DNA from 2 places in the Bradyrhizobium sp. CCGB01 genome. Region 1 is predicted to be linked to the other one. Evidence: predicted binding sites of a transcription regulator. Region 1 holds the regulator's gene; the other holds the start of a gene.
The links. Region 1 encodes HrcA, which represses chaperone genes, less so after heat shock. Its sites were predicted from a motif close to GTTAGCACTCNCNNNNNGNGAGTGCTAAC; they were not measured.
Positions count from the first base shown of each region.

Region 2: NLM25_RS28900 (co-chaperone GroES) is a predicted target of HrcA. The motif match lies at 8,198-8,226, and genes of this name have one in related genera.

Region 1 is NZ_JANADK010000001.1:395,893-410,905, forward strand. It holds gene NLM25_RS01820 (penicillin-binding protein activator) at 1-678, shown strand, start outside; gene hemW (radical SAM family heme chaperone HemW) at 786-1,940, opposite strand; gene rdgB (RdgB/HAM1 family non-canonical purine NTP pyrophosphatase) at 1,927-2,562, opposite strand; gene rph (ribonuclease PH) at 2,574-3,287, opposite strand; gene hrcA (heat-inducible transcriptional repressor HrcA) at 3,456-4,544, shown strand; gene grpE (nucleotide exchange factor GrpE) at 4,641-5,246, shown strand; gene pncA (bifunctional nicotinamidase/pyrazinamidase) at 5,377-6,099, opposite strand; gene NLM25_RS01855 (hypothetical protein) at 6,245-7,186, opposite strand; gene dnaK (molecular chaperone DnaK) at 7,580-9,481, shown strand; gene dnaJ (molecular chaperone DnaJ) at 9,727-10,854, shown strand; gene NLM25_RS01870 (class I SAM-dependent methyltransferase) at 10,951-11,550, shown strand; gene NLM25_RS01875 (NADPH-dependent FMN reductase) at 11,608-12,186, shown strand; gene pyrF (orotidine-5'-phosphate decarboxylase) at 12,193-12,903, shown strand; gene NLM25_RS01885 (DUF1330 domain-containing protein) at 12,926-13,231, shown strand; gene NLM25_RS01890 (calcium-binding protein) at 13,587-14,888, shown strand.
Region 2 is NZ_JANADK010000001.1:6,185,693-6,200,705, reverse strand. It holds gene NLM25_RS28950 (DUF2778 domain-containing protein) at 1-98, shown strand, start outside; gene NLM25_RS28945 (SDR family NAD(P)-dependent oxidoreductase) at 174-998, opposite strand; gene NLM25_RS28940 (glutathione binding-like protein) at 1,076-1,714, opposite strand; gene NLM25_RS28935 (cysteine hydrolase family protein) at 1,727-2,320, opposite strand; gene NLM25_RS28930 (LysR family transcriptional regulator) at 2,448-3,281, shown strand; tRNA gene NLM25_RS28925 (tRNA-Ser) at 3,476-3,546, shown strand; tRNA gene NLM25_RS28920 (tRNA-Asn) at 3,551-3,616, shown strand; gene NLM25_RS28915 (slipin family protein) at 3,952-5,103, shown strand; gene lepB (signal peptidase I) at 5,259-6,017, shown strand; gene groL (chaperonin GroEL) at 6,154-7,794, opposite strand; gene NLM25_RS28900 (co-chaperone GroES) at 7,840-8,154, opposite strand; gene NLM25_RS28895 (usg protein) at 8,534-8,821, shown strand; gene NLM25_RS28890 (cupin domain-containing protein) at 9,000-9,539, shown strand; gene NLM25_RS28885 (NupC/NupG family nucleoside CNT transporter) at 9,664-10,914, opposite strand; gene NLM25_RS28880 (MFS transporter) at 11,074-12,312, shown strand; gene NLM25_RS28875 (SDR family oxidoreductase) at 12,374-13,132, opposite strand; gene NLM25_RS28870 (proteasome-type protease) at 13,157-13,915, opposite strand; gene NLM25_RS28865 (carboxymuconolactone decarboxylase family protein) at 13,999-14,406, opposite strand; gene NLM25_RS28860 (acyl-CoA dehydrogenase family protein) at 14,460-15,013, opposite strand, start outside.

The DNA of each region.
Region 1 (15,013 bases):
GAATCCGACGTCAACCGCATCGTCGAATATTCCGCCAGCATCGGAAAGCGCTCCGTCGCCGTGCTCGTGCCCGACAATGCCTATGGCAATGTGGTCGAGGCCGCGGTGAAGGCGGCGGTGCCGCGCCGCGGCGGCCGCATCGTCGCGTTCGAGAAATACGGCGCCGATCGCGCCACGCCGGCACGGACCGTGGCGCAGCAGCTCGGCAGCGCGGATGCGCTGTTCATTGCCGATGACGGCGATGCCGTGGTTGCGGTCGCCGATGCGATGACTGCCGCGGGCGCGAATCTGCGCAACATCCAGCTGCTCGGCACCGGCCTGTGGGACAGTCCGCGCGTTTATGCGAGCCAGAACCTGCAAGGCGGTCTCTACGCCGCGCCGGACCCGGCCGGCTTCCGCGCCTTCTCCGGCCGCTACCGCACCAAATACGGCGCCGAGCCGATCCGTACCGCGACGCTGGCCTATGACGCGGTCGCGCTCGTCGCCGCGCTCGCGCGTACGCAGGGCACCACGCGCTTTTCGCCCGACGTGCTCACCAATCCTTCGGGCTTTGCCGGCATCGACGGCCTGTTCCGCTTCCGCGCGGACGGCACCAACGAGCGCGGGCTCGCGGTCATGAAGGTGACGACCGGCGGCGGTGTTGCGGTCGCGGGCTCGCCGAAGAGTTTTGGGGCGTAACACGCTGCCGTAGGGTGGGTTAGCGAAGCGTAACCCACCAAGTGCGTTCCGCGTACGCGGAAACATGGTGGGTTACGCCTTCGGCTAACCCACCCTACGAGACCTCGCTACGCTGCCAGATCCGCAACCACCGCATCCAGCACGGGGAATCCGCTGCTCGTCACGCGCAGCCGACCTGTCGCATCGACGGTGATCGCGCCTTCCTCGCGCAGCAGCGCGATGCGGCCGGGATCGAGCGGGCGGCCGGAGAGCGCCTTGTAGCGTTCGGGGTCGATGCCCTCGGCGAGCCGCAACCCCATCAGCAAGAATTCGTCGGCGCGCTCTTCGCTGTTGAGAAGATCGTCGGTGACGACGCCATGGCCGTTGGTCTCGACCCGCATCAGCCAGGCTTCGGGGCGCTTCTCGGTGGCGGTGGCGTGCCTGATACCGTCGATGTCGAGGCGGCCATGCGCGCCGGGGCCGATGCCGGCATATTCGTCGCCGCGCCAGTAGACCAGATTGTGCCGGCACTCGGCGCCGCGCCGCGCGTGATTTGAAATCTCGTAGGCGGGCAGGCCGAGCTTGTCGCAGGTCTCCTGCGTGACGTCGTAGAGCGCGCGCGCGACGGCTTCGTCCGGCGTCTTCAATTTGCCGGCCTGGTGCAGGCCGAAGAACGGCGTGCCTTCCTCGATCGTCAGTTGATAGAGCGACAGATGCTCGGCGGCTTCGTCGATTGCGAGACGCAGCTCGTCGGCCCACATCGCCGGCGTCTGGTCGGGACGGGCATAAATCAGGTCGAACGAATAACGGTCGAACGAGCGGCGTGCGATCGCGACGGCGTCGAGCGCCTCGCGCGCGCTGTGCATGCGGCCAAGCGCCTTCAGCGAGGCATCGTCCAGCGCCTGCACGCCGAGCGAGACGCGATTGACGCCGGCGGCGCGATAGCCGGCAAAGCGCGTGGCCTCGACACTGGTCGGGTTCGCCTCCAGGGTCACCTCGACGTCGCTGGCAACGGTCCAGTGCTTGCCGATCGCATCGAGCACCGCGCCGACGGTTGCGGGCTGCATCAGTGACGGCGTGCCGCCACCGAGGAAGATCGATGTGACCTCGCGGCCGGGCGAACGCTGCGCGGTCGTTGCGATCTCGCGGGCGAAGGCGGACGCAAAGCGCGCCTCGTCAATCGCGGCGTGGCGGACATGGCTGTTGAAGTCGCAATAGGGGCACTTCGACAGGCAGAACGGCCAGTGCACGTAGACGCCAAAGGCTTCCTTAGCGCGGCTCAAGGCAGATCTCCGCCAGTTTCACGAAGGCGCGGGCGCGGTGCGACAGGGCGAGGCCGAGCGGCGGCAGGCCGTGCTTCTCGATGCTGGTCATCTCGCCGAAGGTGCGGTTGTGACCGTCGGGCAGGAACATCGGATCATAACCGAAGCCGGCGGTACCGCGCGGCGGCCAGACCAAGGTGCCGTCGACGTGCGCCTCGACCTCCTCGAGATGATCGTCGGGCCAGGCGACACAGAGCGCGGAGACGAAATGCGCGGTGCGCTTCTCCGGCGCGGTCGCGCCGCGCTCCTGCAACAGGCGCTCGATCTGCGCCATCGCCGCGGCAAAATCCTTGTTCGGACCGGCCCAGCGCGCGCTGTAGATGCCGGGCGCGCCGTCGAGCGCGTCGACCACGATGCCGGAATCATCGGCGAAAGACGGGAGCCTGGTCGCCTGCGCCGCCGCGATCGCCTTGATCGCGGCGTTGCTGCGGAAGTCGTTGCCGGTCTCTTCGGGCTCGGGGAGGCCGAGCTCACCGGCCGACACCGCCTCGATGCCGTAGGGCGCGAGCAGCTCCTTCATCTCGGCGAGCTTGCCGGGATTGTGGGTCGCGATGACGAGCTTTCCGGTGATTCGGCGGTGCATGGGTCTATTGACTACGCGACAGCCAGTTTCTGCAAGTCCACGAGACGCGCGACGCCCTTGCGCGCCAGCGCCATCAGCGCCAGGAACTCGTCCTGCGTGAACGGCTCGCGTTCCGCGGTGCCCTGCACCTCGATGATGCGGCCATCGCCCGTCATGACGAAATTGGCGTCGGTCTGGGCTTCCGAATCCTCGGCATAGTCGAGGTCGAGCACGGGCGTGCCGTTGTAGATGCCGCAGGAGATCGCGGCGACGTTGTCGCGCATCACGTTGGCCTTGATCATGTTGCGCGCCTTCATCCAGTTGATGCAATCGGCGAGCGCGACCCAGGCGCCGGTGATCGAGGCCGTACGCGTGCCGCCGTCGGCCTGGAGCACGTCGCAATCGACCGTGATCTGGCGCTCACCGAGCGCTTCGAGATCGACGATGGTGCGAAGCGAGCGGCCGATCAGGCGCTGGATCTCGACGGTGCGGCCGCTTTGCTTGCCGGCGGAGGCCTCGCGGCGGGTGCGTTCTGAGGTCGCGCGCGGCAGCATGCCGTACTCGGCGGTGACCCAGCCGCGGCCCTGGCCCTTCAGCCACGGCGGCAGGCGGTCTTCCAGCGTGGCGGTGACCAGCACATGGGTGTCGCCGAATTTCACGAGGCAGGAGCCTTCCGCATATTTGACCACGCCGCGCTCCAGCGTCACGGGGCGCAATTCGTCGGGCGCACGGCGGCTTGGCCGCATGGGAAATCCTCCAAAACTCTCGGAAAAGGGCTGTTCGCGGTGCTTGTAGGTGGGGTGAGTCGGGAGGACAAGGCTTTTTCACCCCCGGTTTTCCACCCCGCAAACGCCACGCTTGTCAGAACGGCCCGGGATGGACAAATTATGAGCGTCTGACAGGAGTTACCGTCTGTGGCCCATCACGATCCGATCCATCTGATCGCGCCGCGCGCAGGCCTCGCCCAGCTCAACGAGCGTTCCCGCGACATCTTTCGTCAAATTGTCGAAAGCTATCTCGCGACCGGCGAGCCGGTCGGCTCGCGCAATATCGCGCGCCTGATCGCCATGCCGTTGTCGCCGGCCTCGGTCCGCAATGTGATGGCCGATCTGGAACAGCTCGGCCTGATCTATGCCCCGCACACCTCCGCAGGCCGGCTGCCGACGGAACTCGGCCTGCGCTTCTTCGTCGATGCCCTGATGCAGGTCGGCGACCTCAACGAGGCCGAGCGGCAGTCGATCCAGAGCCAGCTTGCCACCGTCGGCCACGCGCAATCGGTCGAGGCGGCGCTGGATCAGGCGTTGACGCGGCTGTCGGGGCTCACCCGCGCAGCAGCGGTCGTGCTGACGCCGAAATCCAATGCGCGGCTGAAGCACATCGAATTCGTCCGCCTGGAACCGGAAAAGGCGCTGGTGATCCTGGTCGGCGAGGACGGCCAGGTCGAAAACCGCGTGCTGGCGCTGCCGCCCGGGGTTCCCTCCTCGGCGCTCACCGAAGCCGGTAATTTCCTCAATGCGCGGATCCGCGGCCGCACGCTGGCCGAGGCGCGGCTCGAGCTCGAAACCGCGCTCGGCGAAGCCCGTGCCGAGCTCGACCAGCTGACGCAGAAAGTGATTTCGGCCGGTATTGCGAGCTGGTCCGGCGGCGAGAACGAAGACCGCCAGCTCATCGTTCGTGGCCACGCCAATCTGCTCGAGGATCTGCACGCGCTGGAGGATCTGGAACGGGTTCGCCTGCTGTTCGACGATCTCGAGACCAAGCGCGGCGTCATCGACCTTCTGGGACGCGCCGAGACCGCCGAGGGCGTGCGGATCTTCATCGGCAGCGAGAACAAACTGTTTTCGCTGTCCGGCTCCTCCACGATCATCTCACCCTATCGGGATGCCGCCGGCCATATCGTCGGCGTTTTGGGCGTGATCGGGCCGACCCGGCTGAATTATGCCCGCGTGATCCCGACCGTGGACTACGCCGCCCGCATCGTCAGCCGCCTTTTGGGGGGGTGACCGGCGTTTCCTCCGATCACGGGCGCTTGATTTTCGCAAGCTTAGGCACGATATCCGGGCCAACAATCCCTTGAGATGAGTTTGAGAAGAGAGCCGATGACCGATCGAGACCGGCAGCCCGACGACACGACCCCGCCGACCGGGGAGCCCGTGGTGTCAAAGCCCTACATCATGCCCGACGATCCCGAGCCGGGCTCGGTCGAGCTGTTGCAGAAGGAAGCCGCCGAGGCGCGCGACCGCATGCTGCGGACGCTGGCCGAAATGGAGAATCTGCGCAAGCGCACCGCCAAGGAGGTCGCCGACTCCAAGCTCTACGGCGTCACCGGCTTTGCCCGCGACGTGCTCGACATCGCCGACAATCTCCAGCGCGCGCTCGATGCTGTTCCGGCCGAAGCCCGTGCCGCGGCCGATCCCGGCCTGACCTCGCTGATCGAGGGCGTCGAGCTCACCGAGCGCTCGCTGCTCAACGCGCTGGAAAAGCACGGCGTGAAGAAGTTCGATCCGCAGGGCCAGAAGTTCGACCCGAACTTCCAGCAGGCGATGTACGAGGTGCCGGATGCGTCGGTGCCTGCGGGCACCGTCGTGCAGGTCATGCAGGCCGGCTACACCATCGGCGAGCGCGTGCTGCGCCCGGCGCTGGTCGGTGTCGCCAAGGGTGGCGCAAAGGCGGCCGCCGCCGCCAACAGCAACGAGTCGAACTGATCCTCATCCTGAGGAGCGCGCTCGCGCGCGTCTCGAAGGATGAGGGCCCGGCTCTCTCAGCTCGGCCTTCATCCTTCGAGACGGCGCTGACGCGCCTCCTCACCATGAGGGGCTGGCGGATGCGTGTGTCCTACGCGCTCACCGCGATGTCACCCGACTGAATCCGCTTCACGCCGGCCTTGGCCATATCGGCCCAGGCCTTCGCCAGTGAGCCCTGCGTGTCGATGCCGCGGCAGGCGTCCTCCACCACATAGACCTCGAAGCCCGCCTTGCGCGCGTCGAGCGCGGTCCAGGCGACGCAGAAATCCGTCGCCAATCCCACAACGAAGACGCGCTTGATCTTGCGGCCCTTCAGGTAACCGGCGAGGCCCGTCGAAGTCTTGCCGTCGGCTTCGAGGAAGGCCGAATAGCTGTCGACGTCCTTGTGAAAGCCCTTGCGGATGATGAGCTCGGCATGCGGGATCGCAAGGTCCTTCGACAGCGCGGCGCCGTCGGTGCCCTGCACGCAATGGTCGGGCCACAGCACCTGCTTGCCGTAAGGCAGATCGACGGTCTCGAACGGCTTCTTGCCGGAATGCACCGAAGCGAACGAGACGTGGCCCGGCGTGTGCCAGTCCTGCGTCATCACCACGTTCGCGAACGCTTTCGAGATCTTGTTGATGACGGGCACCACCTGCTCGCCTTCCTTCACGGCGAGGCTGCCGCCGGGCAGGAAGCAGTTTTGCACGTCGATCACAAGCAGCGCGGATGCATCGTCCGGCTTGATCGATGCGGCTGCAAAGAGCGCGGTTGGAGCGAGGGTTGCGAGCGCCGTCGTCCCAAGCGCCGTCAAAATCTGTCGCCGATCCAGCATCGTTCGCCTCCCCTTGTGAGCCAATGGAGACGAAGCCTAGTTCCGCGCGCGAGCGAACAGAAGCCCGAAAATGCAGCCAGGTCTGGTGAGTGCTTGGGCTCTCTTGGTCGTCCCAGCTTCGCCGGGACGACACCGAGTGTGCCGCCTACCCCTTCGGCTGGATGCCGTCGCGCACGGCGCGGAAGCGGGTGAAGGCGGCCGACCACTGGTCGCGCGGGGCGCTGGCGATGATGCGCAAGGAGGTGCCGCCGCTCGAGAAGCGGATCCACTGCACCACGGTCACCGGGGTCTTGTCCTTGCCGCTGACGCCGTCGATCCGGGTCTCGAAACCCTGCTGGCCGTTGATGCGGATCGGCTCGGACATGGTGACGCGGGACTCGCGCACGCCGGGGATCTGCAGCGCGGCCTCCTGGGCGAAGCGGGCGCGGTCGTCGGCCTGCTGCGGGGTGGCGCCGATCAGGCCGAGGATCATGAACGGCTTCGATTCATAGCCCGAGCTCTCGTTGCCGTCGGCCAGGATGATGCTGGCGCCCGGCGCCAGCGTGCGGATGTCCTTGAAGTCGGCGAGATCGGTGATCTTGAACGGCATCAGCCCGATCTGCTCTTCGGCCGAGACCTGCTTGCGGGTGGTGGCGCTGGCAAACATCTGCCGCACCGCCTCGTCGGTGTAGATCCTGGTCGCGTTCTCCGGGATCTGCACGGCGACATAGCCGGAGAAGCCGGCGCCCGGCACGATCATCGAATAGCGCTTCACCGGGGTATCGCCGGCCTTGCCGCTTTCCGTGGTGTAATAGGCCAGACCCGCGGGGGTCTCGATCTTGTCCTGCTTGACGCCGGCGGTGCCGGCGGGATTGGAATTGAAGGCGCTCACGACCTCGCCATAGGCCGCCGGCGGCAGCTCGGTGATCAGCACCTTGACGCTGCCGTCCTCGCTCTCGAAGCCCGGAAAGGTCTTGGCCGTGCTCAGCCCGACCAGCGGCACCATGCCGAGGCGCAAGCCGGGCGGGAAAACGGCGTCGGCGGCAAGCGCCGGAAGCGCTGTTGCGGCGAGGAGGGCGAGCGCGGCGAGGGGGCGGATCAGCTTCATGGGCACTCTGATTGGTTCACATTGAGGCCGTTCGATGGTCGGCCATCGGGCCGCTTTGTCGCGCGAAGCCGCCCCAAAGGCGGTTATCCGGCCGCCCGCCTTTTAGCGGGTTTGGCCTTCCGGCAACAGGGCGGGACGGACCGCCGTGGCGGGGCCGGCGACAACCGAACCTGTTAATAATTCCTCACCCGCAAGGGCGGTTGAGCCCGGATATGATCTTCCAAAACCCAATGTTTTCACGGCCGAAACTTGCGTTCGGTCCTTGCAGCCCCCTCCCCCCCTCCTATATGACCCCCAATCATCGCAATATCGCGGATGTTTGATCTTAGGGGGTTTGGATCGGGTGCCTTCTGGGCCCAACCAACCTGCCGCAAAAACAAGGATATCAGGACCATGGGAAAGGTCATTGGGATCGACCTCGGCACCACGAATTCGTGCGTCGCCGTGATGGATGGCAAGAACGCCAAAGTCATCGAGAATTCCGAAGGCATGCGCACGACGCCTTCGATCGTCGCCGTGACGGACGACGGTGAGCGCCTCGTCGGCCAGCCGGCCAAGCGCCAGGCCGTCACCAATCCCGAGCGCACCTTCTTCGCAGTGAAGCGCCTCATCGGCCGCCGCTACGACGACCCGATGGTCGAGAAGGACAAGAAGCTCGTTCCGTACAAGATCGTGAAGGCTTCCAACGGCGACGCCTGGGTCGAGGCCGACGGCCAGACCTACTCGCCCTCGCAGGTGTCTGCGTTCATCTTGCAGAAGATGAAGGAGACCGCGGAAGCCCATCTCGGCCAGAAGGTCGACCAGGCCGTCATCACCGTTCCCGCCTACTTCAACGACGCCCAGCGCCAGGCGACCAAGGATGCCGGCAAGATCGCGGGCCTTGAAGTGCTGCGCATCATCAACGAGCCGACCGCGGCCGCGCTCGCCTATGGTCTGGACAAGACCAAGACCGGCACGATCGCCGTGTACGATCTCGGCGGCGGCACGTTCGATATCTCCATTCTCGAAATCGGCGACGGCGTGTTCGAGGTGAAGTCGACCAACGGCGACACCTTCCTCGGCGGCGAAGACTTCGACATGCGCCTCGTGGGTTATCTGGCCGACGAGTTCCAGAAGGAGCAGGGCATCAACCTGCGCAACGACAAGCTCGCGTTGCAGCGCCTGAAGGAAGCCGCTGAAAAGGCCAAGATCGAGCTGTCGTCGACGACGCAGACCGAAATCAACCTGCCCTTCATCACCGCGGACCAGACCGGCCCGAAGCATCTGACGATGAAGCTCACCCGCGCCAAGTTCGAGGCGCTGGTCGACGACCTCGTCCAGAAGACCGTCGAGCCCTGCCGCAAGGCGTTGAAGGACGCCGGCGTCACCGCCGGTGAGATCGGCGAAGTCGTTCTGGTCGGCGGCATGTCGCGCATGCCGAAGGTCCAGGAAGTCGTGAAGCAGCTGTTCGGCAAGGAGCCGCACAAGGGCGTCAACCCGGACGAAGTCGTGGCGATCGGTGCCGCGATCCAGGCCGGCGTGCTCCAGGGCGACGTCAAGGACGTGCTGCTGCTCGACGTGACCCCGCTGTCGCTGGGCATCGAGACGCTGGGCGGCGTGTTCACCCGCATCATCGACCGCAACACCACGATCCCGACCAAGAAGAGCCAGGTGTTCTCGACCGCCGAGGACAACCAGAACGCGGTCACCATCCGCGTCTTCCAGGGCGAGCGTGAGATGGCGGCCGACAACAAGATGCTCGGCCAGTTCGACCTGATGGGCATTCCGCCGGCCCCGCGTGGCATGCCGCAGATCGAGGTGACCTTCGACATCGACGCCAACGGCATCGTCAACGTCTCGGCCAAGGACAAGGCCACGGCCAAGGAGCAGCAGATCCGCATCCAGGCCTCCGGCGGCCTGTCGGAAGCCGACATCGAGAAGATGGTCAAGGACGCCGAGGCCAATGCCGAGGCGGACAAGAAGCGCCGCGAGGCCGTCACTGCCAAGAACGAGGCGGATGGCTTGGTGCACTCCACCGAGAAGGCCCTGGCCGAGCACGGTTCGAAGGTCGCCGAGACCGAGCGCCGCGCCATCGAGGATGCCGTCAGCGACCTCAAGGAAGCGCTGAAGGGCGACGATGCCGAGGCGATCAAGGCCAAGACCCAGACGCTGGCGCAGGCTTCGATGAAGCTCGGCGAGGCCATGTACAAGCAGCAGGCCGAAGCCGACGCCAAGAAGGACGCGGCCAAGGACGACGTCGTCGACGCGGAGTTCACCGAAGTCGACGACGACAAGAACAACAAGAAGTCCGCCTGAACCCCAAGAGGGTGATGATGCGGACGGCTTGGACCCCACACGCTCAGTCAGCCTCCCCCTTCAAGGGGGAGGTCTTCGTGTCGGGCTCGACGGGCAAGGCGCCCGTTACGATCGATCAATTCCCTATGGTTATGCTCAACGCCGCTTCGCTGCCCTCTGCCGCAGGGCAGAAGGCTGCTTATATCGTCGCGTGGCGACGTTGTTTCGCCCCGACTTGAATCGCGATTGGATAGACCGAGCCCGCCATGTCCACCAAGCGCTGCTATTACGAAACCCTGGAAGTCGAACGCTCTGCCGACGATTCCGTGCTGAAATCGTCCTTCCGCAAGCTTGCGATGAAATTCCACCCGGACCGCAATCCCGGCGACGACACCAGCGAAGTCAAGTTCAAGGAAATCAACGAGGCCTACGAAGTCCTCAAGGACAAGGACAAGCGCGCGGCCTATGACCGTTTCGGCCATGCGGCCTTCGAGCAGGGCGGTCCCGGCGGCGGCGCCGGGTTCGGCGCGGGCTTCGCCTCCTCCTTCTCCGACATCTTCGAGGACCTGTTCGGCATGGCCGGACAGCGCGGCCGCGGCGGCCGCGAGCGCGGCGCCGACCTGCGCTACAACATGGAAATCACGCTCGAGGAAGCCTTTGGCGGCAAGACCGCGCAGATCGAGATTCCGGTCTCGGTCACCTGCGAGGCCTGCTCGGGCATCGGCGCCAAGGCCGGCACCAAGCCGAAGACCTGCTCGACCTGCGGCGGCGCCGGCCGCATGCGGCAGTCACAGGGCTTCTTCACGCTGGAGCGCACCTGCCCGGGCTGTCAGGGCCGTGGCCAGACGATCGAGGATGCCTGCCCGTCCTGCTCCGGCCAGGGCCGGGTCACCCGCGAGCGGAATCTGTCGGTCAACATTCCCCCGGGCGTCGAGGACGGCACAAGGATCAGGCTCGCCGGCGAAGGCGAGGCCGGGGTCCGCGGCGGCCCGCCCGGCGACCTCTACATTTTCCTGTCGCTGGCCCAGCACCAGCTCTTCCAGCGCGACGGCGCCGATCTGCATTGCCGGGTGCCGATCTCGATGGTGACGGCCGCCCTCGGCGGCGAATTCGAGGTGCCGACCATCGACAGCGGCAAAACCAAGGTGAAGGTGCCGGCCGGAACCCAGTCGGGCCGCCGTTTCCGCATTGCAGCAAAAGGCATGCCGGTGCTGCGCTCGCGCCAGATGGGCGACATGTATGTCCAGGTCGCGGTCGAGACCCCGCAGAATCTCACCAAGAAACAGCAGGAATTGCTGGCCGAGTTCGAGAAGCTCTCCTCGGGCAATACCCAGCCGGAGTCCGTCGGCTTCTTCGCCAAGGTCAAGGATCTGTTCAGTAATCGGGCGAGCTGACTCGTCTTGACCGTATCGTCTTCGGCCTATACCTGTTTATGACCATTTTCTGACACGCCGCGGTCTCGCGGTCCCGCGGTCCAGTCCGGTCCTGACATGCCATTGCCATCGTCCGCGCGTGCGTTGAAGAAGCCTCGTCTCGATGACGAGGTGCGTTTTCTCCGATCATGGATCGAAAAGCCCCTGCACATGGGCGCGGTGATGCCGTCGGGCAAGCTGCTGGCCCGGACCATGGCGCATTACGTCGATATCGACTCGGACGCACCAGTGGTCGAGCTCGGTCCCGGCACCGGCGCCATCACCTCGGCCCTGGTCGAGCGCGGCGTCGACCAGAAGCGCCTCGTCCTCGTCGAATATAATCCCGGCTTCTGCGCGCTGCTGCGCGATCGCTATCCGCAGGCCAAGGTGGTGCAGGGCGATGCCTATCGCCTGCGCGACACGCTCTGGAACGTGTTGAGCGCGCCCGCTTCCGCGGTCGTCTCCGGCCTGCCGCTCGTGACGAAACCGATGCTGACGCGGCTGCGGCTGATCCGCGACGCCTTCACGGCGCTGGCGCCGGGCGCGCCCTTCGTCCAGTTCACCTATGCGGTGGTCCCGCCGATCCCGAAATCGCTGCCCGGCGTGTCCACAGAGGCTTCGGAACGGATCTGGATGAACCTTCCGCCGGCCCGCGTCTGGGTGTATCGCAAGGACTAATTCCGCCGGCATCACCCTTTGCGCGGCGGGCTCGTTTCGCCGAACGCATGGAAGCGGATGTCCGCACCCAAAATCCTGGTCATTCCCGGCTCGCTGCGCACCGGCTCGCACAATGCGAAGCTGGCGGCGGTCGCCGCCCATGAATTCGCCCTGGCCGGCGTCGACGTCACCCGCGTCTCGCTCGCCGATTTTCCGCTGCCGATCTATGACGGCGATCTCCAGGCCAAATCAGGCGTGCCGAAGCACGCGATCAATCTCAAGCGCATGATCGGCACGCATCACGGCGTGCTGTTCGTCTCGCCCGAATACAACGCCTCCGTGCCGCCGCTGCTGAAGAACGCGATCGACTGGGTCAGCCGCGTGCAGGATCCGCACGAGGCGCGCGGCGATGTTTTCCGCGGCCGTGCCTTCGCGCTCGCCGGCGCATCGCAGAGCCGCCTCGGCGCCGCCCGTGCACTGCAGGCGTTGCGGCTGATCTTGACCTCCTGCCACGCCAATGTGATTGCCAGCCAGCTCACGCTCGCCTTTGCCGACCAGGCCTATGACGATATGGACAAGCTCAAGAACGAAGGCGACATCGCCGCGTTGAAGGAGCTGGTGCGGCAGTTGATCGACATTTCCCAACGCATGATGTGAGGTGACATGACGCCAGCCGAGATCGCCCCGAAGGACCGCCTGATCGTTGCGCTCGATCTGCCCAGCGTCGACGCCGCGGAGGCGATGATCGCAAGGCTCGGCGACAGCGTCACCTTCTACAAGATCGGCTATCAGCTCGCTTATGCCGGCGGCCTGCCGCTGATCGGCAAGCTCGCCGACAAGGGCAAGAAGGTGTTTGCCGACCTCAAGATGCACGACATCGGCAACACGGTGACGCGCGGTGTCGAGAGTGTCGCCAGGCTGGGCGCGACGTTCCTCACCGTGCACGCCTATCCGCAGACCATGAAGGGCGCCGTCGAAGGCCGCGGCAGCGCGAGCCTGAAGATCCTCGCCGTCACGGTGCTGACGTCCTACAACGACGACGATTTGCACGCGGCCGGCTACCGGCTCAGCGTCTCCGAGCTCGTCGAAGCGCGCGCGCAGCAGGCGCAGGTGCTCGGCGTCGACGGGCTGGTGTCATCGCCCGAAGAGGTCGGCGCCTTGCGCAAGATCGTCGGTCGCCAGATGAGCCTCGTCACTCCCGGCATCCGGCCGGCGGGCGCGGCGAGCGGCGATCAGAAACGCATCATGACGCCGGGCCGTGCGATCACTGCCGGCGCCGATTATCTCGTCGTCGGGCGGCCGGTGGTGGAAGCTGCCGATCCGAAGGCTGTCGCCGAGGCCATCCAGGTCGAGATCGCGCAAGCGCTCGGCTGAACAACAAACCAGGAGAAGAAGAATGGCAGCAAAGGGCTATTGGATCGGACGCGTCGATGTGTCCAATGACGAGGGCTACAAGCCCTATGCGGTCGCCAATCTCGCGATCTTCAAGAAATTCGGCGCCCGCTACGTCGTTCGCGGCGGCCGCTTCACCACGGTCGAAGGCCAGAGCCGCACGCGCAACGTCGTGATCGAATTTCCCGACTACGAGACCGCGATCGCCTGCTACAACTCGCCGGAATACCAGGCCAACATCAAGGTGCGCCAGCCGCACTCCATCGCCGACCTCATCATCATCGAGGGCTATGACGGCCCGCAGCCCTGAAGACGGATTGTCACGAAAGCATATCCCGGTTTGACGCGAGCATATCCGGCTCTCGCGGACAGAACGCGCATAGGATGATCGTGCGCGATCGGGATATCGCCTCGACGGCCTCATTCGATCGAACGAGTGAGGCCGTTCGCAGCTGAGATGAAGACCTCATTGGGTCCACCAGCTTGTCGTATTCTTTTGTCCCCAAATGGGGATTGCTGCATCGCTCTCCTTTCATCCAAGGTTGCTTGATTGGAGCCCACGCCGATCGGTGATGGGTATCAAGCCAAACCCGAAATCTGCGACGTCCATGACGGGCCGCAATGCGCCCCGTGTCGCGCATTTCCATGCAAAGGGAGCGGAGATCATGGCAGTGATCATCGGAACAGCAGGCGACGATGTATTGCCTGGCACAGCTGCGGACGATCAGATCTTTGGCCTTCAAGGTAACGACACCATTACTGGCCTGGCTGGCAATGATACCGCAAGCGGCGGCGCGGGCGACGATTCCATCGATGGCGGTACCGGCAACGACACCCTGGATGGAAATGCCGGTATCGATACCATCACCGGTGGCGATGGCGATGACACGATCAATGGCGGCGCGGGCGATGACACGCTGAACGGAAATGCCGGCATCGACATCATCCATGGCGACCAAGGCAACGACACCATCGATGGCGGAACCGGCGATGATCAGCTCTTTGGTGACGCCGGCGACGACGGCATCCACGGCGGCGACGGCAATGATGACATTCATGGCGGCGCGGGTGCCGACACCCTGTGGGGCGACGCCGGCAATGACACGTTGAGCGGCGACGCCGGCGATGACGTCTTGAACGGCGGCAACGGTGACGACGTACTCACCGGTGGCTTCGGAGATGACACTCTGAATGGCGACGCCGGCAACGACACGCTGAGCGGCGGACTTGGCAATGACCTGCTGAATGGCGGTACCGGTGACGACGTCCTGAACGGCGGTTTGGGCGCCGATACGCTGAATGGCGACGATGGCAACGACACCATGCATGGCGACGCGGGCGACGACATCATGGATGGCGGCGCCGGTAACGATACGATGTTCGGCGATGCCGGCGACGATGAAATGGCCGGCGGCGCGGGTAACGATGCCATGAGCGGCGGTGCCGGTGATGACGAACTCGCCGGCGGAACCGGTAACGATACGCTCGAAGGGAACGCCGGTGATGACACGCTCGACGGCGGCGACGGCACCGATACCCTGAATGGCAATGCTGGAGCCGATATCCTCTCGGGAGGCAATGGCAATGACACCTTGAGCGGCGGTGACGGCGACGACGAGTTGGACGGCGGCAACGGCGCCGACGTCCTCGACGGCGGACTCGGCGACGATGTACTGACGGGAGGTGCGGGTACCGACACGCACAATTTCGGCGACAACACGGCTACCAACTTCGGCAATGATGAAGTCACCGATCTCAGCTTCGCCGACGGCGATGCCGTTGTTGTCGATGCTCCGCCAGGCTTTGACCCGGCTACGGTGGTCGTGGACGACGACGGCACCAACACCGTGCTGGATTTCGGCTTCGGTGCCATCCAGCTCGACGGCGTCACGGGCGGTGCGACTCCGTTCGAATCGATTGACGACATCAACACTGCCGCTGGTTACGACGCCATCGCAGTTGTCTAGCTCCAGCCCGCGGGGCGGCTGTCAGGCCGCCCCGCCCGCTCTGCATTTTGTTCCAGTCAGTGATAGTGCCGGCCAGTTATGTATTCGCGTAACCGTGGTGCGATCCCAGCATCTGACCAGAGATT
Region 2 (15,013 bases), 5.8 Mb from region 1:
CCAACGGCTGCGTGTCGTTCAAGGACTACTACGCGTTCCTCGACGCCTACCGCAACAAGGGCATCCGCAAGCTCGCCGTGCTGGCGCGGGTCGAGTGATCTCAGCTCATCCTGGATAATGCAAAAGGGCCGCTTGCAGCGGCCCTTTTCTTTTTGTGCCTCGCTCGCGCGTTTTCAGCCCGGCCAGCACTGGCCGCCGCCGTCGATCCGCAGCACCTGGCCGGAGACGAAGGCGCCCATGGGACCTGCGAAGAATTCGACGACGCGGGCGACCTCGTCGACGGTCGCGATGCGGTCGAGCGTGCCGGTCTCGACCATCCGGTCCGGGTCCACCGCGCGGGTGCCGAGGAAGCGGCCGGTGCGGGTATCGCCGGGCGCGATGCAGTTGACGGCGATGTCGTAGGGGCGGAGCTGGTCGGCCAGGCATCGCGTGTAGTGGGTGACGCCGGCCTTCGACACCGCATAGATCGAGCCCTGGGTGCGCCCCTTGAAGGCGGCGACCGAGCCGAGCGTGACGATGCGGCCGCGCTTGCGTTCCATCATGCCTTTTGCGACCGCCTGGCAGGTCAGGATGGTCGAGAGCAGATTGCGCTCCAGCACCGCGCGCACATCGGCCTCCTTGATGTGCACCGCGTCGTTCGGGTCGGGTTTGCCGCCGGCGGCTGCGATATCGCCGCCGGCATTGTGCACGAGAATGTCGATCGGGCCGAGCGCGGCTTCCGTCTCCGCAATCACGCGCGCGATGTCCTCACCCCTGGTGAGATCGCCGAGCACGCGCTGGCTGCGCACACCGAACTGCTGGCCGATCTCCGCGGCCACCGCGGTGAGGGTGGTGCCCTCGCCATATTCCGCCGGCCCGTTCTCGCGCATGCCGTGGATGGCGACATCGGCACCGAGCGCGGCGAGCTTCTCCGCAAAGGCGCGGCCGAGCCCGCGCCCCGCGCCCGTCACCAGCGCAACCTTGCCTGCCAGAAGCTTCGCCGTGTCATGCGATGTCATGATCTTGTTCCCGTTTTTGAAAGTTCAGTCGGTCACAAGATCTAACCCATTCGGCATCACCTGTACCAGTGATCCCTTCATGCCGCGCTTGCGGCCATGGCCTTGCGCAGCGCCATCTCGGTCGCGATCGCTTCTCTCACTGTGGGGCGCGCCTGCATGCGTTCGAGATAGGAAGCGAGCGACGGCCATTGCGCGACGTCGACACCTGCGGCACGGAGCAGCAGCAAAGCCCAGGCGAGATGTGCGTCCGCAACGGTGAAGCGTTGGCCCACGAGGAATTCACGGTCCGTCAGATGCGCTGCTGGCACCGACAACGTCTGTGCGATCCTTGCGCGCGGTTTGGCGAGCGAGGCATCGTCCTTGTACCAGAAGGTCGGAAACAGGAAGGCCTTGTGGATCTCGGTGCCGATGAAGCTCAGCCATTCCTGCAGGCGGTAGCGATCGGGATCGCCGGGCGGCGGCGCAAGGCCGCGCTCGGGCTTCAGGTCGGCGATGTATTGCAGCACCGCTGCGCTTTCCGTCAGCCGCTCGCCGTTGTCCAGCACGAGGACCGGCACAGCGCTCTTCGACGAAATGCCGCGAAAATCGCTGTCGTCGTCCGCGACTGTCTTGGTCGCGAGATGCACCAGATGATAGCGCGCATCGAGGCCGGCTTCCATCAGCGCGATGCGGCTCGCAAGCGAGCAGGCCATCGGCGAGAAATAGAGCTGCAGCATCGCGTTGCCCCGCTATGTCAGCGCATCGCCGCGCGCGATGATCGCGAAGCGGTCGGATAGCTCGGCGAGCGCAACCTCGTGGATGGCCCGGGCGTCCAGCGTGCCGCCGCGTCCGTCGGGCAGGTCGCGCGTGGCGCAGGAATCGGCGTCGATCGTCGTGCGAAAGCCGAGGTCGAGCGCGGCGCGCGCCGTGGAGCTGACGCACATATGTGTCATGAAGCCGGCCAGCACGATGTTCTTGCGGTCGGTCGCGTCAAGGCGCGCCTTGAGATCGGTGCCGGCAAACGCATTGGGCAGCTCTTTTTCGATCACCAGCTCGCCGGCACGGGGCGTGAGCTCAGCGACAATGGCGCCCCGCTCGGCGGCGCGATCGAACAGACTGCCCGCCTTGCCGCGGTGGGCGATATGGATGATCGCGGCTCCGCTCTCTCGGGCCCGCGCCAGCAGCGCAGCTGCCCGCGCGATCGCGGGCCTGGCGTCGGGCAAGGCGAGGGGGCCTGTGAGATATTCGTTCTGGATGTCGATCAGCACCAGTGCGGCGTTGCCAAGTCGCGGCGGGTTGAGGTCGGCACCGGCAAGCTGCAGCAGGGTCTTTGCGGTCGTCATGGTCTGGAAATCTCCGGGGCAAAAGGCACGACGAGCATAGCCCCATGAGCACCTGCCGATATGCAGGGATATTGCAGCTGGTGGCTGCGATATTGCAGGCTGCGCCCGGCCGATATAACCTCGAGCGATGAACTGGGACGATCTGCGCATCATCGCTGCCGTCAGGGACGAGGGCACTTACGCCGGCGCCAGCGCGCGGCTGCGCATCGACGAGACGACGGTCGGGCGCAGGCTGTCGCGCATCGAGCGTGCGCTCGGCCTGCGTCTGTTCGAGGCCGCCGACGGCGTCCGCAAGCCGACACGGCAATGCGAAGCGGTGCTGGCGCATGTCGAGGCGATGGCGGCGCATGCCGCCGAGATCGGCCGCGTCGGCGAGAGTCTGGCAGGTCCGGTGGGACGCCTGCGCATCGCCTCCACCAACACGGTCGCCGAGGAGGTGCTGTCGCCGCGCGCGAGCAATTTCCTGCGCGCCAATCCCGGCCTGACGCTGCAATTCCTCACCTCGAGCGAGAACGTCAAGTTCTCGCGCTGGGAAGCCGACCTCGCCATCCGGCTGCGCAAGCCCGACAAGGGCGACTTCGCGATCTCAAAGCTCGGTGAGACCCGCATCTACTATTTCGAGCCTGTTGCGAGGGACGCCGAGCCGATGCTGTGCGCCTATCCGGACGAACTCGGTGCCATTCCCGAGATGCAATTCCTGCGCACGAAGCAAGCCCGCTCGCGCTGCGTCACCGACAACGTTCGCGTCATCCGCAGCCTGATCCTCTCGTATCAGGCCGCAGGCGTGCTGCCGGAGTATGTTTGCGCGGATCTGCTCGGCGATCGTCGCCTGCGCGCGACGCTGCTGCCGAAACGGCGCGACGTCTGGCTGCTCGTGCAAAATCACCTCAAGCGCGACGCCGCAACGCGCGTGACGATCGACTGGGTGAGGGCGTGTTTTCAGGACATGTCGCGCAGTTGAGGCGTTGCTGCGGTGTGACGATCGCGTCACAGCGAAAGGCGCGTGACGAAAAAATCTTGCACTCCCCTCTTGCAACCCGAACGTGCTTCGTCTATTAGCCCGCTCCTTCGCTAGGCCATGGGTTCGGGCTCTCTGAGATCCCGACTGGCGCGGGCCGCTCTGCGGTTTCGTGTTCCGCCGAATGAAGCAGAAACGCAGGACGTAGCTCATGGAGAGCGTCGGGCTTGAACACCCGAAGGCATCGGTTCGATTCCGGTCTCTTGCACAAAGGATAGCTCAGTTTGGTAGAGCAGATGACTGTTACTCATCGTGACGCGGGTTCGAATCCCGCTCCAGCGCTCCGTTTCAGCCTGAAAAGCTGATACCTCTGACGAGGACCGGACGCGCGCTTCAGTCGCCGTCCGGCCGTTTTGCCCAAAAAGGCTTCCGACCGAACAACGACACTGTGAAACCGGCTCCGTGCCGCGGTGGATACCGCTTGCGCTGATGCCGGGTGGCTTCGTGCGAACGCCCGACGCGTGTCGGGCGATCGCGCGCGTGCGCCCGTCATCGTGCAAGCTCAAGCCACGGCCCGCCGATTTTTCAGGAAGCGTCGTCCGCGTCCTCACGTCCTTTGCAAACGAAACCTGTTGTCCGGCATCCGGCCGGGCGCAAACGATGGAGGCGTGTCATGACCTGGCACTTGCTGACGACCACGGTCACCGTGAAGGACGGTGAGCGCGCGCTACTCACGCGAAACGGCCAGCTTGAGCGTGTGCTCGCGCCTGGGCGGCATCGCCTGTTCGATCTGCGCAACGAGTTGACGGCCACCGTGTACAACGTCGTGGGGACCGAATTCCCCGCGGATCGCTACGCGGTGCTGAAGGCCGCGCGGCCTGATCTCGCCGCCGAGCTGTTCGAGGCGGTCGAGACCAAGGCGGACGAGGTCGCCATCGTCAGCCTCGACGGCCGGCCCGTGCATCTGATGACGCCCTGGCAGATCCGCGTCTACTGGAAGGTCGCGACCCGCATCGATGTCGAGCGCATCGATGTGTCCAGCGATCCCCGGGTCGATGCGCGGCACCTGACCATGATCGAGCGGAGCCGCTCGACCGTCGTGAGCGAGACGGTGGTCGAGAACCACGAGGCCGGCCTGCTCTATGTCGAGGGCCGGCTGGTGCAGCGGCTCGCGCCCGGCCGGCACGCTTTCTGGACCGTCGGCCGCAAGATCGAGGTGAAGCGCCTCGACCTGCGGCCCCAGGCGGTCGAGATCACTGCGCAGGAGATGCTGACCAGGGATCGCATCGCGCTGCGGGTGACGCTGACGGCGTTCCGCCGGGTGGTCGATCCCGAGCGGACGGTGGCGACCGTGCCCGACGTGGATGCGTGGCTGTACCGGCTGGTGCAGTTCGCGATCCGCGAAGCGGTCGCCGGTCGGACGCTGGACGAGGTGCTGTCCGCGAAGGCGGCGCTGGACGCGGAGCTGCGCGACTATGTGCGGGCACGCGTCGCGGAGTCCGGCGTGGAGGTGACCGAGCTCGGCGTCAAGGATGTGATCCTGCCCGGCGAGATCCGGGAACTGGTGAACAAGGTGGTCGAGGCGGAGCGGGTCGCCAAGGCGAACCTGATCCGCCGGCAGGAGGAGACCGCGGCGACGCGTTCGCTCCTGAACACCGCACGCCTGATGGAGGAGAACCCTCTGCTGCTGCGGCTCAAGGAGCTGGAGTCGCTGGAGCGGCTGGTCGAGAAGGTCGGCCGCATCGATCTTCACGCCGGCAACGGCGAGGGCCTCGATGCTCTCCTGACCCGGCTCGTGCGCCTGAAGGCGCCCGAGAGCGCATGAAGCGGAAGGGCCGCCCACGGGCGGCCCTTCACATGTCTGTCGTGTTCATTTGGCGTGAACGCGTGAGCGTGCCGGTGCGACCAAGATAACTGAGCGGGATTGCAGGCGCGCGACGGTTGCGTAATCTCGCGAACAGTCTCGATCAAGGCAGGCGCATGACCGCTCTCTCGCAAACCATCCGGCCGTCGAAGGCGCAATCGCGGGAATGGAAGGCGATCGTCGTCCTGATCCTGTTGATCCCGGTGCTGTGGTCGCCGCCGTTCCTGTTTCGCTTCTTCCTGTACCAGCCGTTCAACATCCCTTCGGGTTCGATGGCACCGACGCTGATGATCGGCGACTATGTCTTCGCCTCGAAGTTCGCTTATGGATACGGACCCTATTCGTTTCCGTTCGCATCCTCGCTGATCACGCACCGCGTCTTCGCCGCGGAGCCCGAGCGTGGGGACGTCGTGGTATTCCGGACGCCCAAGGACACATCGGTCGATTACGTCAAGCGCGTGGTCGGACTGCCCGGCGACCGCATCCAGATGCGGCAGGGGCAACTTGTCCTCAACGACAAGCCGGTGAATCGCGTGCCGCTGAAAGAGGTGGACGGCGAAGCCGCCTGCGGCACCGACGACGCGAAGGCCAAAAGCTGGCTTGAGACGCTGCCGAACAGTAGGCCCCACGGCCCGTCCTACACCACCTACGACTGCATCGAGAACGGCTATTACGACAACACCAACGTCTACACGGTCCCGCCGGGCCACTTCTTCGTGCTCGGCGACAATCGCGACAACTCCACCGACAGCCGCGTGATGGCGACGATCGGCTTCATCCCCATGGACAATCTCGTAGGCCGAGTGACGCGGATCATCTGGTCGCTCGACGATGACGGCGAGCCGCGCTTCGAGCGGATGGGGAAGGTGCGGTGAGGCTTTAGTCTCTCCACCCGTCATTCCGGGCTCGCGCCCAAGAGGGCGCGCCCCGGAAGGACTGGGGATAGAGCGTGCCCAAACAAAAACCCCGGCATCGCTGCCGGGGTTTCGTAGGTCTTGAGGTGGTTGGACCTTAGAAGTCCATGCCGCCCATGCCGCCGCCGGGGGGCATCGCCGGACCGGCGCCGCCCTTCTTGGGCAGCTCGGCGACCATGGCTTCCGTGGTGATCAGCAGGGCCGCAACCGAGGCTGCGTTCTGGATCGCGGTACGGACCACCTTGGTCGGGTCGATGATGCCCTTCTTGACGAGGTCGGCGTATTCGCCGGTCTGGGAGTCGAAGCCGTAGGCGTACGCCTTGTTCTCCAGCACCTTGCCGACGATCACCGAGCCGTCTTCACCGGCGTTGATCGCGATCTGGCGAGCGGGAGCCGACAGCGCCTTGCGCACGATCTCGACGCCGGTCTTCTGGTCGTCGTTCTTGGTGCGCAGGCCCTTGAGCTGCTCGGAAGCACGGAGCAGGGCGACGCCGCCGCCCGGGACGATGCCTTCCTCGACAGCCGCGCGGGTCGCATGCATCGCGTCATCAACGCGATCCTTGCGCTCCTTCACCTCGACCTCGGTCGCGCCGCCGACGCGGATCACCGCGACGCCGCCCGCGAGCTTGGCAAGACGCTCCTGGAGCTTCTCACGGTCGTAGTCCGAGGTGGTCTCCTCGATCTGCGCCTTGATCTGGGCCACGCGCGCCTCGATGTCGGCCTTCTTGCCGGCGCCGTTGACGATCGTGGTGTTCTCCTTGTCGATCATCACCTTCTTGGCGCGACCGAGCATGTTGAGCGTGACGTTCTCGAGCTTGATGCCGAGATCTTCCGAGATCGCCTGGCCGCCGGTCAGGATCGCGATGTCCTGCAGCATGGCCTTGCGGCGATCGCCGAAGCCCGGAGCCTTGACGGCCGCGACCTTCAGGCCGCCACGGAGGCGGTTCACGACCAGGGTGGCGAGGGCTTCGCCTTCGACGTCCTCGGCGACGATGACCAGCGGCTTGCCGGTCTGCACCACGGCCTCGAGCAGCGGGAGCAGCTCGTTCAGCGAGGAGAGCTTCTTCTCGTTGATGAGGATGTAGGCGTCGTCCATTTCAACGCGCATCTTGTCGGCGTTGGTGACGAAGTAGGGCGAGATGTAGCCGCGGTCGAACTGCATGCCCTCGACGACGTCGAGCTCGGTCTCGAGCGACTTGGCTTCCTCGACGGTGATGACACCCTCGTTGCCGACCTTCTTCATGGCGTCGGCGAGGAACTTGCCGATCTCCGCGTCACCGTTGGCCGAGATGGTGCCGACCTGGGCGATCTCGTCGTTCGAGGTGACCTTCTTGGAGTTCTTTTGGAGGTCCGCAACGACGGCTTCGACCGCGAGGTCGATACCGCGCTTGAGGTCCATCGGGTTCATGCCGGCGGCGACCGACTTGGCGCCTTCCTTCACGATCGCCTGGGCGAGCACGGTGGCGGTGGTGGTGCCGTCGCCGGCCGCGTCAGCGGACTTGGAGGCGACTTCGCGCACCATCTGGGCGCCCATGTTCTCGAACTTGTCGTCGAGCTCGATCTCCTTGGCGACGGTGACGCCGTCCTTGGTGATGCGGGGAGCGCCGAACGACTTGTCGAGCACGACGTTGCGGCCCTTCGGACCGAGCGTGACCTTCACCGCGTTGGCGAGAACGTCGACGCCGCGCAGCATCTTGTCGCGCGCTTCAACCGAGAATTTGACTTCTTTGGCTGCCATCTGAAATTTTCCTTGAGGTGTTTGACTGGAGGGAGAGAGGGGCTCTTAGGCCGCCTTCTTCTTGGAAGCGGGGACGTCGAGGACGCCCATGATGTCGCTTTCCTTCATGATCAGCAGATCGACGTTGTCGATCTTGACCTCGGTGCCCGACCACTTGCCGAACAGCACACGGTCGCCGACCTTCAGGTCGATCGGGATCAGCTTGCCGGCTTCGTCGCGGCCACCCGGGCCGACGGCGACGACTTCACCCTGGGAGGGCTTTTCCTTGGCAGTGTCGGGGATGATGATGCCGCCGGCGGTCTTCTCTTCTGCGTCGATACGCTTGACCACGACGCGGTCGTGAAGCGGACGGAATTTCATGCAGCTCTCCTAAGCATTTGCACGAGTTGATGATTTTCAGATTGTTAGCAATCGATGCCCGCGAGTGCTAGCACAGGCGAGGTTGAAATAGGACAGGAATTTTGCGGGGGCAAGGGCTTCTAGCAGAAAATTTGGCGCTCAGAAGGCCTCCCTGCCAGAATCTCCTAACCATCGTTAACCGGCGCCGGGACCGTATTAGCACGGAGCCATGTCTGCTGCTAAAGCATTGAATTTCAACAGCTTGTTAAACTTTTGGGCTTGAGATGGGTTGTCAGTTTGCGTCACATTTCTCTCATGTGAGCGCATCAGTACCGGGTGGCTCGTAAAGGCGCACACCGACTAGCCGCCCCTTGAATGCGCTCCTGCAAAGGAGGTTGGCATGGGCTTGCGGAGTGGGGGCGTTTCCGAGGACTTCCGGAAACAGCTTTTGGGTTACGGGCTGACGACCGCGCAAATTCTCTATCGGATGCCGGATCATCCCTCGCTGCTCCAGACTTACGTCTGGCAGAACTACGACATGTTTCCAAAATTTCCGGCGCTGAAGGATTTCCTGGCGTTCTGGCAGGAGAGGCTCGACGGTCCGCTCCATTCGGTGACCGTGGCGCATTCCAAGCTGATCAGGCCGGCCGAGCTGCGCGCGGTGGACGGCGTGTTCCGGCTGCATTGAGAGGGGATGCGTAGGGTGGATTAGCCGGCGGCTGCGCGAAGCGCGGTCGCCGGCGTAATCCACCTCTTTGCTCTCCACGCGTCGAAAGAGAAGTGGTGGATTACGCCTTCGGCTAATCCACCCTACAATTTCGCATTCTGTGCTAGCCTCCGCCCATAACAACAACGGGAGGCGGCCCATGGCCAAGAAAGCAAAATCGCGCAGCGCAGCCCAGGCCGCGGTGAAGAAGCGGAGCGGAGCCAAGGCTCCCGCGAGATCATCCGCGCGCAAGGCCGTCAAGGCGAAGGCGCACACGACGCCTGCCAAGTCCTCCGCGAAAAAGCCCGCACGTCCCAGACAGCGCATCGCCATCAGCCATCACCGCGAGGAAGATTTCAAGGCCGACGGCCTGCGCGCCTACGCCAAGTACCGCGACCTCGGCATTGCCGAAGCCAGTCACGGCCTCGCGCAAGCGCACGTCATCCGCCTGCAAGGCCCCTGCGATCCCGCCGAAGTGTCGAAGCTGCACTTCCACGACGTCGAATTCCAGATGGTCTACGTGCTCAAGGGCTGGGTGAAGACCTACATGGATGGCCAGGGCGAAACGCTGATGAAGGAAGGTAGCGCCTGGACCCAGCCGCCGAAAATCAAGCACATGATTTTGGATTACTCGGATGACGTCGAGCTGCTGGAGGTGATTTTGCCGGCGGAGTTCAAGACGGTGGAGCTGAAGGCGTAGTTGCTCCGCTCGCAATGACGGGGTGCTTCGTAGCCCGGATGAGCGCAGCGATATCCGGGAAAGTCTCTCCGCGGCGAAGCTGGTCCCGAATATCGCTGCGCTCATCCGGGCTACGGGACCGTCGCTACGCCAACACCCCCACCACCGCCCCCATCAGGCACGTCGTCAGCGTCCCCGACACGATCGACTTCAATCCGAGCGCGTTGATCTCCTCGCGGCGCCCCGGCGCCATCACACCCAGGCCGCCGATCATGATGCCGAGGCTGGCGAAATTGGCGAAGCCGCACATCGCGTAGAGCATGATCAGGCGCGAGCGCGGATCGAGCGCGTCGGACGACAGCTTCGAGAAGTCGACATAGGCGATCAGCTCGTTGAGCACGGTCTTGGTGCCCATCAGGCTGCCGGCCGTCACGGCCTGGTCCCAGGGCAGCCCCATCAGCCAGCACACCGGCGCCATCACGAGGCCGAGCAGGCGCTGCAACGAGATCGCGGCGCCGCCGATATCGGGCAGCAGGCCCAGCATGGCGTTGACGAGATAGACCAGCGCCACCAGCACCAGCAGCATAGCGACGATGTTGATCAGCAGTTCGATCCCCGCACTCGTCCCCTTCACGATCGCATCCATCGTGCTGGCGACCTCCATCTCGGGATCTTCCAGCGCGCCGCCGGTGCGCTTGTCGGATGTCTCCGGCACCATGATCAGGCTGACGAGGATCGCGGCCGGCGCGCCCAGCACGGAGGCGATGACGAAATGCGCGGCGGCGTCAGGAATGAGCGGAGCAAGGAGCGTCGCATAGAGCACCAGCACCGTGCCGGCGATGCCGGCCATGCCGCCGGTCATCACCAGGAATAATTCGCTGCGCGTCATCTGCTTAAGATACGGCCGCACGAACAGCGGCGCCTCGACCATGCCGAGGAAGATGTTGGCGGCGGTCGAGAGCCCGACCGCGCCGCCGACCCCCAGCGTCCGTTCGAGCAGCCACGCCATGCCGCGCACGACCGGCGGCAGCACGCGCCAATAGAACAGCAGCGTCGTCAGCACGCTCATGACCAGCACGATCGGCAGCGCCTGGAACGCCAGGATGAAATCGGCGCCAGGCACCTTCGCGTCGAAGGGCAGGGGACCGCCCCCGATATAGCCGAACACGAAGGAGGAGCCGGCGCGCGAGGCCGCGGAGATCGCGCCGACCGCGTCGTTGATCGCCCCAAAAGCTCGTGCGACGACGGGCACTTTCAGGAGGACGGCCGCGGTGACGAAGGTCGCGACGAGGCCGATCGCCGCCTGCCGCAGCGAGACGGCGCGCCGATTCTCCGCCAGCGCGAAGGCTATCAACAGCAATGCGAAAATGCCGAGTGCCGATTGCAAGCGCAGCATGATGTCCCCAAAGCCCCAATGATTATGGCCGCGCCCGCGTTGCAAAGGCAATGCCGGGACATGCGGGAAAGGTCCCGCTGTTGACAAGCAGGTCCGCCTCAGTCACGCGAGGGCACGTCGATATCAGGGGGCGGACGGTCCGGGGTGACCCAAGAGGCGATGCCAGAGCAGCCAACATCAACCAGTCCGCCGGTCAGTGCCCGTGCGCTCCTCGCCCACCGCGCCTTCCTGTTCTTCCTGCTCTCGCGCAGCCTGTCGCGCTTCTCCAGCCAGATCGCGGCGGTCGCGATCGGCTGGCAGATCTATGATCTCACCGGCTCGGCCTTCGACCTCGGCATGGTCGGCCTCGTGCAATTCCTGCCCACCGCGCTGCTCGTGTTCGTCGCCGGCCACGCCGCCGACCGCTTTGAGCGCAAGCGCGTGGTCCAGCTCTGCCAGCTCGTAGAAGCCGCGACCGCGCTCTATCTCGCAATCATCACCTATCTCGGCGCGGTCAGCGAGGTGCAGATCTTCATCGCAACCTTCGTGCTCGGCATCGCCGGCGCGTTCGAGAGCCCGACCACGGCGGCGCTGCTGCCGCTGATCGCGCCGCAGGGATCGCTCCAGCGCGCCACGGCCGTCGCGAGCGGCGCGGGGCAGGTCGCGACCATCACCGGCCCGGCGCTCGGCGGCTTCGCGTACGCGATCGCGCCGCATCTGGCCTATGCCGTGATGGTGCTGTTCTGGATTTTCGGGATGATCCTGACCGGCTTCATCCGGCCGCGCCCGCAGGCGGTCGCCAAGGAGGGGACGGGCTCGGACAACATCTTTGCCGGCGTCCGCTTCATCCGCCGCAACCCGGCGATCCTCGGCACCATCTCGCTCGATCTGTTCGCGGTGCTGTTCGGCGGCGTCACCGCGCTGCTGCCGATCTATGCCCGCGACATCCTCCAGACCGGCCCGGTCGGGCTCGGCGTGCTGCGCGCCGCGCCCGCGGTCGGTGCGTTGTTGATGACCATGGTGCTGGCGCGTCACGCCATCTCGCGGCATGTGGGCCTGCGCATGTTCCAGGCCGTGATCGTGTTCGGCGTTGCCACGGTCGTGTTCGCGCTGTCGTCCTGGATGTGGCTGTCGGTGCTCGCGCTTGCCGTGCTCGGCGCGGCCGATACGATCAGTGTCGTGATCCGCTTCTCGCTGGTGCAGCTCGCCACGCCCGACGAGATGCGCGGCCGGGTCGGCGCAGTGAATTTCCTCTTCATCAACGCCTCGAACCAGCTCGGCCAGTTCGAGAGCGGCGTCGCGGCCGCGCTGCTCGGTGCCATGCCTGCCGCAGTCCTCGGCGGCGTCTGCACCGTCGCGGTGGCGCTGCTGTGGATGAAGCTGTTTCCGAGCCTGCGGCAGGTGGAGAGCCTGGAGTAAGGAGCTCTTCTTTGCCTCTCCCCGCTTGCGGGGAGAGGCTGTCACGCGCCGCGTTTTTTGTTCAGCCCCGGCCGACGAACGGCATCTTGGTCGCCATGACCGTCATGGTCAGCACGTTGGCATCGAGCGGCAGGCCGGCCATGTAGGCGACGGCATCGCCGACCGCTTTCGCATCCATGCGCGGCTCGTGCTTGGTGGTGCCATCGGGCTGCAGCACGCCGGGGCCGTTGACCATGCGGTCGGTCATCGGGGTCGCGGCATTGCCGATGTCGACCTGGCCGACCGCGATGTCGTACATGCGGCCGTCGAGGTTAGAGGCCTTGGTGAGGCCCGTGATGGCGTGCTTGGTCGAGGTGTAGGCCGCCGAGAACGGCCGCGGCGCATGCGCCGAGATCGAGCCATTGTTGATGATGCGGCCGCCGCGCGGGCTCTGGTCCTTCATGATGCGGAAGGCGTGCTGGGTGCACAGGAAGGGGCCGGTGAGGTTGGTGTTCACCACCGCCTGCCACTGCTCGAGGCTGAGGTCCTCGAAGTTGACGGCCGGCGCGCCCATGCCGGCATTGTTGAAGAGCACGTCGAGGCGGCCATAGGTCGCCTTCACCTTGTCGAACAGCGCGGCAATCGAATCCGGCTTGGTCATGTCGGCGGTGACGCACAGGCTCTTGCCGGCGGGGCCGAGCTTGGCGGTCTCCTCGAGCATGTCGAGGCGGCGCCCGACCAGCACCACGGTGAAGCCGGTGTTCATCAGCGCCAGCGATGCCGCGCGCCCGACACCGGTGCCGGCGCCCGTCACCACTGCGATCTTTTTTGCTTCACTCATCGTTTCCTGCCTTTTCTCTTGCTGTCAGGTTTTGGGTTCTTTTTCGTTCTTGTAGGGCGGCCGCGGAATGTTCTGGTGCGCCGCGCGCAGTGCTGCCGACCAGCGCGAGCGCAGGTCGTGGAAATAGGGCTCGCCCGCCTCGATGCGGTGGTTGAGATCGGCATCGCAGGCGTCGGCGCGCACCACCAGCACGTCGATCGGCAGGCCGACGCCGAGATTGGAGCGCATGGTCGAGTCCATCGAGATCAGGCCGGTCTTCAGCGCCTCGTAGAGCTCGACGTCGTAATGCATGGCACGGTCGAGCACCGGCTTGCCGTATTTGTGCTCGCCGATCTGCAGGTAAGGGGTGTCGGTGGTGCACTCGATGAAATTGCCTGCGGTGTAGACCATGAACAGGCGCATCCGGGCGCCCTTGATCTGGCCGCCGAACAGGAACGAGACGTCGAAGGAGACGTCTTCGGATCGCAGCGCCGGACCTTCGGTGGCGTGCACCGCGCGGATCGCCCGGCCGATGCGCTGGGCGGCCTGGAACATGGTCGGCGCGTTCATCAGCGTCTCGAGCTCGCCCGTGTTGGGGTCTTCCAGGCCTTCGGTCAGCGTCGACAGCACCGACTGGCTGATGGCGAGGTTGCCGGCGCTGGCGATCGCCATGATGCGGTCGCCGGGCTTGGAGAAGATATGGAGCTTGCGGAAGGTCGAGACATTGTCGAGGCCGGCATTGGTGCGGGTGTCGGCGATCATGACGAGCCCGTCCCGAACCAGAATTCCGCAACAATAGGTCATTTCCAGTCCCCGAACGCGTTTGCGCGGAATTACTAGCCAATTTCGGGGGCCGCTCCAACCCCCGATTCCCCGGGGGCGGGACCTCAGTCAGCCGCATCGACCAGAAACGCCTCGTCGACGGGAACGCCGAGCGCCGTGACCAGCCGGTTCGTCTCCGCGGCCATGCCGACGATGGCGAGCAACTCGCCATATTCGGCCTCGGTCATGCCCTTGGCCCGTGCGCCGGCGGTGTGGGAATGGATGCAGTAGCTGCAGCCATGCGCGATCGAAACCGCGACATAGAGCATTTCCTTGACCTTGGGATCGAGCGCGCCGGGAGCCATCACCTCCTTGATGCTTTCCCAGGTCCGCCGCAGCGTCTTCGGATCATGCGCCAGCGCGCGCCAGAAATTGTTGACGAAGTCCGACTTCCGCACCTTGCGGATGTCGTCGAAAACGGCGCGCGCTTCAGGGGAGAGCTCATCGTCGGACAGCAGCTTTACGGTCGCCATGGGGGCCTCGCGGGATCAAATCTGATCCCGCGAGTGTAGCACGGCTCGCGTGGTCAACCGGCATGCCCGGCCGACCGGCGCAAGGCGAGCTTGCCGATGTCAACATATTGCCGTTGCTGCGCGTGAGCATGCTGCGCGCCGATGTGAAGATCGCGCAGGCGCCGCTGCAGCGGCGAGTCGTCGTAGACCGCGCCGCTTCCGGCCAGCGCAAAGCAGGCGTCCGCAATGCCGACGCAGGTGGTGGCGAGCCAGACCGCGGACCGGGCGCCCTCGATCATGACGTCATCGTCCTTCAGCGTTCCCGCCAGCGCGCGGCGCCAATGGCTGGCGACCTGAACCTCGTGGAAGGCCTGCGCGGCCCTGAGGCCGGCGGAAATCCGGCCGAGCTCGTACTGGAAGGTCTCGGACTCGCGCATCGGGGTGGCCGCATACAATTGCTGCTTCCCGGTATGGGCCAGCGCGAGCAGGTCATCGACGGTGCCCTCGGCCATGCTCACCGAGAATGCGCCATGCACGATCGGCAGCCATTGCCGCAGCGCCTGATAGAGCGGGCCCGACAGGCGCGGGGCGGCATCGATATCGAACAAATGTTCCTCGGGAACGATCC